4 regions of the Oceanobacillus luteolus genome follow, and region 3 is predicted to be linked to each of the others. Evidence: predicted binding sites of a transcription regulator. Region 3 holds the regulator's gene; each other region holds the start of a gene.
What was found. Region 3 encodes Rex, which represses fermentation and respiration genes when NADH is low (regulators of the CRP and FNR family bind a similar motif). Its sites were predicted from a motif close to TTGTGAAATATTTCACAA; they were not measured.
Positions count from the first base shown of each region.

Region 1: nadC (carboxylating nicotinate-nucleotide diphosphorylase) is a predicted target of Rex. The motif match lies at 1,696-1,713, and genes of this name have one in related genera.
Region 2: ACFSBH_RS11630 (cytochrome c oxidase subunit 2A) is a predicted target of Rex. The motif match lies at 1,159-1,176, and genes of this name have one in related genera.
Region 4: cydD (thiol reductant ABC exporter subunit CydD) is a predicted target of Rex. The motif match lies at 1,888-1,905, and genes of this name have one in related genera.

Region 1 covers NZ_JBHUDE010000167.1:101,708-104,898, reverse strand. The annotation lists gene ACFSBH_RS21360 (TAXI family TRAP transporter solute-binding subunit) at 1-795, opposite strand, end outside; gene nadC (carboxylating nicotinate-nucleotide diphosphorylase) at 822-1,667, opposite strand; gene ACFSBH_RS21350 (transcription repressor NadR) at 1,855-2,379, shown strand; gene ACFSBH_RS21345 (hypothetical protein) at 2,682-2,957, opposite strand.
Region 2 covers NZ_JBHUDE010000049.1:51,474-54,664, forward strand. The annotation lists gene ACFSBH_RS11620 (HD domain-containing protein) at 1-378, opposite strand, end outside; gene ACFSBH_RS11625 (cold-shock protein) at 693-893, shown strand; gene ACFSBH_RS11630 (cytochrome c oxidase subunit 2A) at 1,268-1,411, shown strand; gene ACFSBH_RS11635 (cupredoxin domain-containing protein) at 1,435-1,938, shown strand; gene ACFSBH_RS11640 (b(o/a)3-type cytochrome-c oxidase subunit 1) at 2,040-3,191, shown strand, end outside.
Region 3 covers NZ_JBHUDE010000144.1:19,330-22,520, reverse strand. The annotation lists gene ACFSBH_RS15495 (ABC-F family ATP-binding cassette domain-containing protein) at 1-985, opposite strand, end outside; gene ACFSBH_RS15490 (redox-sensing transcriptional repressor Rex) at 1,243-1,878, shown strand; gene ACFSBH_RS15485 (hypothetical protein) at 2,061-2,999, shown strand; gene ACFSBH_RS15480 (CPBP family intramembrane glutamic endopeptidase) at 3,052-3,191, opposite strand, start outside.
Region 4 covers NZ_JBHUDE010000046.1:51,682-54,872, forward strand. The annotation lists gene ACFSBH_RS10230 (YdbC family protein) at 1-173, shown strand, start outside; gene ACFSBH_RS10235 (MBL fold metallo-hydrolase) at 425-1,102, opposite strand; gene ACFSBH_RS10240 (TetR/AcrR family transcriptional regulator) at 1,104-1,730, opposite strand; gene cydD (thiol reductant ABC exporter subunit CydD) at 1,924-3,191, shown strand, end outside.

The DNA of each region.
Region 1 (3,191 bases), on a different contig from region 3:
TGGGGTACTGACCGTATCAATGTCTTCTTTTTGAAAGTCATAGGTCCCAGCAGGAATCGTGTTGGGCTCCATTCCGAGTTTTTCGGATACCGTTTCAATAGTTTCCTTATCCAAGGAAACCATTTTTAAATCGATGGTTGTAGAGGCTTCAATAATATTACCTGAAGGTGCAGACTCGGCATTTCCAGCAGCGTCAATTCTTCCATCCGCCATCATTTCAAACGCCTTTGACCCGGACAGATAATCGACTGACCCTCCCCATGAAATGATATTTTCATAGGTTATTCCAAAATGATGGAATGTTTCCCGGGTGATCAGCTCAGCATCTGATCCTTTTTGGTTCACAGCCAAACGAATTGGTATTTGGTTTTCCACAATGTCATGAAGTGAATCGTATGGCACATCTTTTCTCACAAAGAATTGATAATAATTAGCTGGAATAACAACACTAACCGCACGAATATTTTCAAAAGCTTGATCGTATGGCTCTACTCCTCGATAAGCAGCATAGGCGGTCATCGCATAAGACAAACCATATGGAACCCTGCCGAGACCTACCATGGGAGGATTCTCTACTATACTGCCAGGTTCCACTGTAATATAGGAGGAATCATTTTCACGACGGACCGATTCGGCAATTCCTTCTGTAAATACTGCCCATGCACCACCTGTCCGACCGCCCTTGATAGTAGTAGTGATGCCGTTCGAATCAGAACTTTCTGTTTCTTCTTCGCAGCCAGCTAGAATAGATAGGAATAGCAGTAATAGAATAGATATGAATGTTTTTTTGTTCATGTTCTAGCTCTCCTGTTAGTCGGAAATTATTTTTTGTTTCCTTCTTTGACTTGTAAACTAATATCTAACGCTATAACCGAGTGCGTCAATGCACCTAAAGATATATATCGAACTCCGGTATTGGCATAAGATGCTAGATTTGATAGATTAATCCCTCCAGAAGCTTCGGTTATAATTTGAGGTGGAACAAGTTTGGCAAATTCCCTCACTTCTTCAGGTTTGCGATTATCAAACATAATGACATCTGCATTTGCTTCAACGGCTTCTAACACTTCATCCCGCGTTTCCGTCTCAACTTCGATGTTTACCATATGGCCCACAGATTCACGTACTCGCTCAACTGCTTTTGTAATGGATCCGCAATAAGAAATATGATTATCCTTAATCATGACACCATCATATAAGCCGTTACGATGATTTTTCCCACCGCCAACGGTGACTGCATATTTCTCCAGCATCCTTAGGCCTGGCGTTGTTTTTCTTGTATCACAGATTTGAATGGAGGGATCATTTAAAGTCTCTACACATGTTTTCGTTAATGTGGCGATTCCACTCATCCGCTGGAGTAAATTTAAAATGACACGTTCGCCTGTCAGGATGGGTCTTACTGGACCAAAAGCTTCCGCAATCGTATCTCCTTGATTGACCCTATCTCCATCAGCAAAATGCAATTTAACTTCGATTTGTGGATCGAGCAAATGATAAGCAACTTGGATGATTTCAAGTCCTGCAATAATTCCATCCTCTTTCGAAATGAAAATCCCTTTACCTTGTTGTTCGATAGGGAAGATAGAGTTGCTTGTTAAGTCATTATCACCAATATCTTCTAGTAAAAATGATTCTAGCATTTTCTTTAACTTTAGTTGATTCATCTTTATATCTCCTTATAAATTGAGTTAGTTGTGAAATTTTTCACAATGAATTCATGGGTGTTTATTTGGTTGTATATTTAGATGTCTTGACAACTATCATTACATAGATTTAATATTATATCAAGTGAAATTTTACATGCACATGGTAGAATTTTAGAATGGCATAACCATAAGGAAGTGTAAAAATATGAAAAAAATGTCGCCCCAAGAACGTCAAAAGTTAATTATCACAACGTTAGAAAGTGCATCCACACCAATTACAGCTTCAGAGTTTGCTGAAAAAGCGAATGTCTCCAGACAAGTTATTGTTCAAGATGTTTCCATCCTAAAAGCGAAAAACGAACCAATTATCGCTACGAGTCAAGGATATGTTTATTTAAGGGAGAAGGCGGAGGATAGTGTACAACGACGGACGATTGTGGTCCGACATACTCCAGAGCAAACACTAGAAGAGTTGTATATGATTGTTGATCATGGCGTTACAGTCAAGGATGTGAGTGTGGAGCATCCGGTATATGGTGACTTGACAGCCTCGATCATGGTGAGCAATCGAAAAGAGGTAGACTTGTTTTATGAAAAACTGCAAGATCCAAAAGCCTCTCATTTATCATCGTTAACGGAAGGTTTGCATCTTCATACGTTAGAAGCGGATTCAATAGAGAAGATTGAAGCAGCTTGCAGGGAATTGGAGAGGGCAGGGATTTTGGTTTGATATTTTATGATGTTCTGGAGCCAGATCTTTTTCTGGGACAGAATTTTGGAGTTAGAGGTAAGCAAGGAGTTTTCACGTTCCCTTTGGAACAATATTTCTATGTGAGGGGTAACGTAAGAAGTTCTCATGTACCCTCTGGAGCATGATTCAGAAGTGAGGGGTAACGTAAGAAATTCTCATGTACCCTCTGGAGTAGGATTCAGAAGTGAGGGGTAACGCAAGGGGTTCTCACGTGCCCTCTGGAACTTGAATTAGAAGAAATATCAAGCTTCGTAATTTGCAATTCCCGCAGTTTTGAACGGTTATCTCCGCCTTGATAGCCTCTTGCCTCCGACCCCGGAATAAATAGGGTCATAAGCTCCTTCTTCTTCTGTCTTAAATGTATTTGCCAACAATTCAAACAGTCTTTTATCAGATTCATGGTACCCATCCTCTGTGAAAATAGAAGTGCTGTAACAAATATCATTATGTTTTAATACCATCTGTTTGTGTGCGTATTCCACGTGTCCATAAAATCTTTCTATCTTGTCATTTTCAAAGGCTTCCCGTTGCTCAAGGTCATATGTCCACTCATCCATATCGTCCGAGCATAAAAAACTTTCATATGAAAAGCCAATGCTTAGATCATTTTCATCTGCCGGGAGGTTGATGGAATGATTTACTTTGTCTAGAAAAAAAGAGTATCTAAGATTAATTTGACAAATGATTTAGTGAATGATATTATTAATAGTCTAGTAACAACTAAGTAATTCTGGCATTCTACAATGTTTTTGTTGATGCTTATTCAAACTGGAGCGACTAAGGGGTCGCAA
Region 2 (3,191 bases), on a different contig from region 3:
TCCAATTGCATCCAAACGGTCTGCATCTTGAACGATTTTCCCAGCTAAAGTGGTCGGAGTTTTCCCTCCCGAGAAGGAAATGGTTGATATCACATGATTAATTTCCCTTTTACTGTCTTCATTGAGACCAATCGAATTTAAAAAATCATTCATATTTTCTAGAACTCTCAGAGGGTCATTAAACAGCTTTCGATCCCCTACATCATGCAACCATCCTGCAGCTTCACATATGAAGAGATCGCCCTCCTCATCTATTGCAAGCTCTCTTGCCATGTGAGCCACCCGCTTCATGTGGTAGTAGTCATGACCAGTATGATCATTATGAAATAGCTGATGAGCGTACGAACGAATGGCGTCAAGCTGTTTATTTCTGTCCATGACCTTCCCCCTTCCTTCTATCATACTTTATTTGCTTCTATATGCATAATGGATATTATACTACATTCAATTTAGGTTGCATATTTTACAACTTTCAGAAAAAAGTTGAGTGAATTTCTTGACTAGTCTAATTAAATAAGTTATTATAGGTTCAACAAAGCAGAAGTACGGATTCATTAAATACCAGACAGCTTCTTTGAAGTGGATGTGTTAGTAATCCTACTCTCAATAGATGCTGTCTATTTTAATGTTTTTGTGTCCTCTCTTTGTATTATAACCACGTTTTATCGTGAAAGGTTTTAGGAGGAGTTTACATGCAAAACGGTGTAGTAAAATGGTTCAATGCAGAAAAAGGCTTTGGATTCATCCAGCTGGAAGAAGGTAACGATGTATTCGTTCACTATTCAGCCATCCAAGAAGAAGGATTCAAATCTTTGGAAGAAGGTCAAGAAGTTTCCTTTGAAATTGTTGAAGGCGAACGAGGACCACAAGCGGCTAACGTAACTAAACTATAAAAAAACTTGAGCAGTATTCTTAAATGAATACTGCTTTTTTTGTGTTTGTATATTCATAAGATCCTCCTGTAAGAACTACCTCACCCTTTAATCAACTGTTCTTCCACCAGCAGGATAACTTAATCCATAATACTTACCCTTTTCTAAAAAAAAGTTCCATTTTATCATCTCTTTAAGATTTTTGTAAGCATTTATATTTGTTTGTCATACAAAATTCACATACTTTTATAACTAAAAAGTTAGTAAAATCATCATTTCAATGAGTTTGAGAACTATTGAACAAATTGTGAAAGCTGATGTGTAGCCATAAATTCCATTTTCAATTTGTGTATGATGAAAATAGTAGTAAAGAAATCTCTAGGAGGGATTAACCAATGGTTACTAAGAACCAGAAACATGTAAATACCAATCCAGAAAGCGAACCAAACCTTAAAGGTACATTAATATCTGTATCTATCTTGGGAGCAATCTTATTGGTGACTTGGATTGGAGCGCTTATGCTATTCCTTTTAAGATAATGAAAATTAAGGAGTGATCATTGATGCATCTACACAAATATGAGAAATATTGGCTTGGTGCAGGGATTGTAGGACTAATTGTATTTTTAATTATTTTAGGATTCGGTGCTTTTTATTTAGGCACACATCCTCAAAGCCACGGAGAAATTATTGATCCCGAAAACATTGAAGCAAATGACGCTTTTAAACCTGAGAACCGGGGTTTAACAAAAGTTGATGAAGGTAGATATGTACTTAATATCGTTGCTTCTGCATTTAACTATGATTTGGGTACCGATGAATCCGGAGCACCAATAAAAAATATTGAAATCCCAGCTGGATCAAAAGTACTCGTCCAAGCAACGACACCAGATGTCATCCACGGCCTGAATTTTGCAGGAACAAATATTAATATGATGGTTGAACCTGGTTATGTGAGTACGATGGAAGTAGAGTTGAACAATCCAGGAGAATACACCTTAGTGTGCAATGAATACTGTGGGGTTGGACATCACTTAATGTATGGATCTTTGGAGGTGGTTGAATAATGGCTACACCAGCAAATGTAGTAGAAAAGTTTTCATCGAAAGTATTCCATAACTATGGAACTGTAGAACTTAGCCTATCAAAGAGAGAACGTAGACTAATTATGTCTTATATGTACGTAGCAATGATATCATTGCTCGTCGGTGGTTTGATGGGGTTATTACAGGTACTTGCTCGTTCTGGTGAATTTGAGTTACCTTGGGGAATTAATTACTATACGATCCTTACGGTACACGGAGTAATTTTAGCACTTGTTATGACTAGCTTTTTTATCATTGGATTCCAAAATGCCCTTATGGGAAAAACAATTGGATTTTCAAAAAAACAATTAAATTGGGCGTGGGTTGGTTTCTGGATCATGTTGATTGGAACAGTTATTGCTGCTGTTACCATTTTGATTGGAAAAGCAAATGTTCTTTATACATTTTATGCACCATTAAAAGCACATCCGCTATTTTACATTGGTATTACTCTCGTTGTGGTAGGAAGTTGGGTAACTGCTGCAGTAAACTTCCGGCAATTCTATCTCTGGAAGAAAGCTCATCCTAATGAGAAATCACCATTGCTTGCATTCATGGTAATTATCAATATGCTCATGTGGTGTATTGCTACCATTGGCGTTGCAACTTCTATGTTAATTGAAATCATACCTTGGTCTTTAGGTTATAAAAATACAATTAACGTGCTGTTAAGTCGTACTTTATTCTGGTATTTTGGTCACCCATTAGTTTATTTCTGGCTATTACCCGCCTACATGGCATGGTATGCAATTATTCCTAAGGTCATCGGTGGAAAGATCTTCAGTGACAGTTTAGCACGATTTTCATTTATCTTATTCTTGTTCTTCTCTATCCCAGTTGGACTGCATCACCAACTGACTGAACCTGGACTGGATTCAACATGGAAGTTTATTCAAGTTATTTTAACTTTCATGGTTGTTATACCAAGTTTGATGACTGCATTCTCTATGTTTGCAACTTTTGAGATTACTGGGCGTAAGAAAGGCTATGGTGGACTATTTGGTTGGTTGAAGCATCTTCCTTGGAAAGATGTTCGTTTCCTAGCACCATTTGTTGGTATGCTTGCATTCATTCCTGGTGGAGCTGGAGGAATTATCAATGCTTCTTACCAGATTAATACTATGGTTCATAACACTATCTGGGTACCAGGCCATTTCCATTTAACAGCGGCTACAACTGTAGTGTTAACATTCTTTGGTATTGCTTACTGGCTTATCCCCCATTTAACAGGGCGT
Region 3 (3,191 bases):
CGTCGTTACCACTTCTTCTATCAATATCAAAAGAGAAAGAAGCAGAGGATTCATCACCCAACGGCCTGTTCATCCGTTCCATTTTTTCCAATTGTTTTCGTCTGCTTTGTGCTCGTTTTGTAGTGGAGGCCCGTGCAATATTCCTCTGGATGAAATCTTCCATTCGTTTGATCTCAGTTTGTTGCTTTTCAAATTCCTTCAATTCTCTTTCGTAATCCAAAGCTTTCTGCTGCAAATATTTACTGTAGGAGCCATGGTATTTCTTTGTTCTTTGCCTCGAGACTTCATAAACGATAGTAGCCGTTTTATCTAGGAAATACCTGTCATGGGAGACAACCACAACCGCTCCTGGATAACTATTTAAATACGATTCCAGCCAGCCGAGTGTTTCAATATCTAAGTGGTTGGTCGGCTCATCAAGCAAGAGAAGCTGCGGTTTTTGCAGGAGCAATTTTCCTAATGCAAGCCGGGTTTTCTGTCCGCCACTAAGCTCACTGATTTCAGTATCATAATCAAAGTTACTGAAATTTAATCCATTCAACACTGCTTTAATATCTGACTCATATGTATAACCGCCACCTGATTGAAAGGCATGCTGAAGTTTATCATATTCAGCAAGCAGTTCCTGATTCTCTTCCTCGGTCAGTTTATGGGCATCTTGTAATTTCGCTTCAATTGTCCGTAAATCCTCTTCCTGCTTTCTCAAGTGAGCAAAGACACTGACAAGTTCATTCCAGATTGTTTTCCCAGATTCCAGCTTCATCTGCTGGGACAGATAACCAATTTTTAGCTCCTTTGGCTTAATTAGTTCACCATCATCATATGAAAGCTCTCCGGCCATAATCTTCAGTAGTGTGGATTTTCCAGCACCATTTCTACCGACGATTGCAATCCGGTCGAGATCTTTAACTTCTAATTTTACATTCGATAAGATGCTTTCCGAACCAAAGGATTTGGAAAGGCCATTAATTTGCATCAAAATCATACGTTCACCCCATTGCCTTTATTGTATCACGCATTAACGGACTGTAATACCCCCACCTCTAAACATGAGGGAAATCCAATAGGAGTAGGTGGGGATAAACAGTGCGTATACCTCACTGAATGTAGTTTAACTTTATCGTAAATTGCCGTTATTAGGACACTAACTTGTGAATATCATCACGACAATTGCCAAATTTTCTGGTAGAATAGACGTGTGTCCATATTTTACTATTGCTAAGGATGAAATGAGGCGTAAATATGAAACAAAATAAGATTCCACAGGCTACAGCGAAACGGCTTCCATTATATTATCGATATTTAAATAACTTGAATCAACAAGGAAAAAAGCGTGTTTCTTCTAAAGAACTTTCCGAGGCAATCAAAGTTGATTCTGCTACAATCCGTCGGGACTTTTCTTATTTCGGTGCGCTCGGGAAAAAAGGCTACGGCTATAATGTGGAATACTTGCTTGGATTTTTCCGCAGTACGCTCGACCAGCATGAACTTACAGAAGTTGCTTTAATTGGTGCCGGTAATTTAGGAACAGCATTTTTAAATTATAATTTTACTAGAAATAATAATATTAGAATTACGATGGCATTTGATAGTGATGAAAGTAAGATTGGAACAGAGGTCGGCGGGGTTCCCGTATATGGCATTGATCAATTGGAAGAAAAGCTGGATGATATTACAGTAGCAATTCTTACCGTACCTGTTGCGGAAGCGGATGCAATCACCGAGAAGCTGGTTAATTCAGGAATTAAAGGGATATTAAACTTCACTCCTGTCCGGATTACCGTGCCAAATGATGTGCGAGTGCACCATATTGACTTAACGGTTGAATTACAGGCTCTTGTTTACTTCCTAAAGCATTATCCATTAGACAATCAATAAGATACATATCATGAAACTTCATGTAGTGGGGAGCTTACAGTCCATACATGCTTAATAACAAAAAGGGAAATTTTTCCGTTAAGACATGAAGAAAACGATTGGGCTGTTTTTTCTTTCAATAGAAAGGAACGACAGCCCGTTGGTATATAAAGAAGCGGAAGAGAGAAGTGGGAGTGTGAGTCGTGTTGAAAAGTAGATTATGGGCAGGCATATTTTTTGTATTAACCTGTCTGCTGGTTGCAGGGTGCACCGATGAGGGTGCTGATAAAGAGGAAGTAGAAGCGGAAGTTAGTGATGAAGCAATACTCGCCGTTGTAGAAATGAATGTGGAAAAATTGATGGTAAAAGATTTGGATGGATACATGGAGACCATCCACAGTGAATCTCCAGTTTACGAAACAACAGAAGAAACGATTACGGAATTATTTAATTATACATTGGATATCGAGCTTCAAAACCTGGAGATTAAGGAACAAACAGATAAGGAAGTCATTGTAGCATACACTCAGCGGACTGTGGAAACGGAAGCAGGAGACTTTCAAAACAATGAAACCACTGGTGAACACACGTTGCGTTTGGATGATGGACAATGGAAAATCTACAACTCCGAAGTTATAGCAGTAAACCCCTTACCTCAAGAAGAGCAGGAAATGGAGCAAGAAACTGTTGAAATGGCAGGAGAGTATGCCGCCAAGCTTGAAAGTGTCGCTAAGCCTTTTGATGAGGAAGAATGGATTCTCTCCAGCTATAAAGAAGCTGAAGGTGCAGCAACTGCAGTATATCTTCCAGAGGGCGAGAATTTGGGGAATTATAGTCAAATCATAACATATGATTTTTATGAAGATGGCAATATACATAGTGACTTGGCACATTTTATAGATGTATTTGAGCAAAGTTTAAATGATATGGCTACGGTAGACGTGGAGTTTCAGCGTTTTAATGCGACAGAGACAGAAGTGTCTTATCAGTTTGCTTTAAATGGTGATCCCACTGAACCGGATCAAGAAGAAATCGGCAGGGTTTTCATCTTAGATGATGATATGTATGTTGTCCGTTATACAAAAATGGACAGCAGCATAGAAAACAGAGATGAAGTGGTAGATATGTTAAGAGAAATATAATGTGAAAAGAGCTGTACCTCGATTTTGAGGCACAGCTCTTTTTTATTCGTTCTTATAAGAAGAGAATCGTCTGCATATTTTCCAGTTGTTCTCTCATTTTTTCAATTTCCTCTGGTGATAGTCCGTACTGAGCCAAGACCACCATTGTATTCATTCCAGCATGTACGATAATCGGTACTAGAATTCGCTTCG
Region 4 (3,191 bases), on a different contig from region 3:
CAGAATCTCCAAAAGGTTGGACGAAGGAATTGAACTTGATCAGCTGGAATGGTCGGGAGCCAAAGTATGATTTAAGAGATTGGGCTCCAGATCATGAAAAGATGGGGAAAGGCATCACGCTGACAAAAGAAGAAGTGCTTCAACTGAAAAAATCTCTTGAAAACTTCAGTTAGAGAATTGCGCTCTGTATGTTTCATTTACAAACAAAACGCCACTTGAGAGAAGATTTATACAGATGTTCTTCTGATGTCCGCAGTCCCGGTCCACCTTCGCTTTCCGCGAAAAGCGAAGGTGGGCGGGGTGCGGAATTTAAAGAGAAAGTTGTAAAATTATATCATTTGTTTTGTTCGGATCTTAAGATATAAAAATAGTTTTATCTCAGACTCATTTAATATAATCTGAGCATGGATGATAACATTTTCCCTCAATAATCTTTTTTCTCCATCTTCTTACGATAATCCGTGTATTGATTGGCGGGATGTGTAATAGCATCTCCATGACATACTTCGAGCTTTACTGGGTTTAGCTCTGGAATTATTGTGCTGCTTTCCACTGCTTGCACCATATCTGCTGTAAACACGGACATAGGACCCCTCAATTTTCCTTTTTTCGTCGTAAATAGATCTCCTGCAAGTAAGACACGGTCTACTTCATGATAGTAAACGACGTGACCAGGAGAGTGGCCTGGAGTATGGTAAGGTTTTAAGTTACCAATAGGAAGCAGCACACCATTTTCATCTTCTTCGAGGGGGTGGAGAAGTTCTTTTGGAAGTAGTTGTTGGGCTTTGTTTCTTCGAGGATAGGGCAGCTCTCCTTCCGTATATGGTATTTCAATTTGATGTGCATATACAGGAACATCATATGTCTTGGTAATTTTCTTAATGGCTCCAACATGGTCAGCATGGCCGTGTGTCAAGAGGATTCGTTTTAATGGTCCAGCATTTAATGACTCAATTTGTTTTATGATTGTATTACTCATGATGGAAATGCCCGCATCAACAAGGGTTACTCCATCTTTATCTACTACAAGCCATACATGAATAGGGAAGCCTACCCAAATTTTTACACTCCAGATATGTTCAGAAACCTTTTTCACTTTCATCTTACCCAACCCCCAGATCTAATTTTGCTTGAAACCCTAAAAGTAAGCTTTCCACTGCAGCCTCAAAAGTCAGTTTCAATCGATTGTATAATTCATCTATCGATTCATTACTATCCTGATACGTAGTTACGATCCCATGAAGGGTATAGAAAAATACTCTGGTAAACAATAGTGACTCCTCTCCCTTTGAGATGGAAAGGCGTTGTGCAATCACTTTTTCTAATTCGGCGAATATGGATAGGCGTAGTTTATTGATTTCCAATTCTGGTTCTTCTTCGTCCACTCGGGAAGCCTCTGTGTTGATGAAGATACGGTACATATTTTTATATGTTAAACCAAATAAGATATATGTTTGGCTTAACAAATTTAATCTTTCTTGCGGGGATGAATCTTTTGCTGTAATTTTTAGGATTTCATTGTACAGCTTCTCTAATGGGGGCTTTGATAGTTGGTGGAGTAAGGTTTCTTTGTCTTTGAAATATAAATAAATCGTCGTATGTGAGCAACCGGCCTTTTTGGCAATTTGTCTCATTGTTACTGAATCGAAGCCTTTTGTGGAAAACAGTTCTCCAGCTGCCTCTATGATTTGTTTTTTTGTTTTATCAGATTTCCGTTCGTTTACTGACATAGATGATCTCACTTCCTCTCATTCACTAACCATTGGTTATGTTTATTTTATAACCAATGGTTAGTAAATGCAAATGAAAGTTTTGTTTCTTAAATTCGACAGCTTTGTTAACTTAGGACCTTCTCTTGTACTGAACCGGTGCATTTCGGGTATACTTATGTGAAAGAGTTCACTTCTTGAGAGGAGGTTAAGGATGAACGGAATGAGAGAGATCGCAAAAGAACACCGGGGAAAATTGATAGGCATGACTATTTTTTCCGTTCTGAGTGGAATCAGTATTATCGCACAAGCTTATCTTCTTGTGCTGATTGTTGATAAAGCATTCTTGCAAGGTACAGCATTCGCTGAACTTGTTTCGTATATATTATTTTTACTAGTTGCATTATTAGGACGTACCGTCTTCAACTACTTGAATGGCAAAATTGGGGTGCAACTTGCTGCAACGGTGAAGCAAGATTTACGAAAAAAATTATTGAATAAATATGCTCGGACGAATATGCAAGCTGCGATGTATGGGAAATCTGGGGAAAAGGTTAGCGTCATGATGGATACGGTTGATGAGGTGGATGATTATTATAGCAGCTACATCCCACAAGTGATTCAATCATTGATCATTCCAATTTTATTACTTGCAATGATATTCGCGGAACATTGGATGACTGGTGTCATCATTCTAATTACTGCTCCGTTTATTCCAATATTTATGATTATCATTGGTTTTAATACGAAAGATAAATCGGAGGAGCAACTAGATAAGATGGCTGCTTTTTCTGGTAAATTCCTTGATACTCTTCAAGGATTAACAACACTGAAATTATATGGCCGTTCTAAAGAACAAAGAGAGGAAATAAAAGAAAGCAGTCTTCAATTTCGGGATGCGACTATGGTAGTCCTCAAAACTGCTTTTGCCAACTCACTCGCACTCGAATTCATTTCCATGCTTAGTATGGGGTTGATAGCACTCGAAGTGGCAATCCGATTGATTATTTTCCAGGATATCAGCTTTTTCACTGGTTTTCTCATGCTCGTACTCGCTCCAGAATTTTATAATAAATTGAAAGATCTTGGTAGTGCTTTTCATACAGGGAGAGGAAGCATGGGAGCATTCAATAAGTTACAAGGTGAATTGGAAGCTCCTGATTCACCGGTAGAATGGGGGAAGGCTGCTATTCAGTTGACAGAACCTCCTATGATTGAATTGGAGCATATTAACTTTAAATATGATGAAGGCAATTTTTCATTAAATGATATCTCTCTTATAATTGAACCTTATCAAAAGATAGCGATCATCGGGAAAACAGGTGCGGGAAAATCGACATTGCTTCATGTGATTGCTGGACTTGTTCCATATGCAGATGGGGAAATATATATCAATGGAAAATCCAGGTCACATTATCTTGAAGCGGACTGGTTCAATGAGCTCAGCTATATCTCGCAACATCCATACCTATTTTCGGGTAC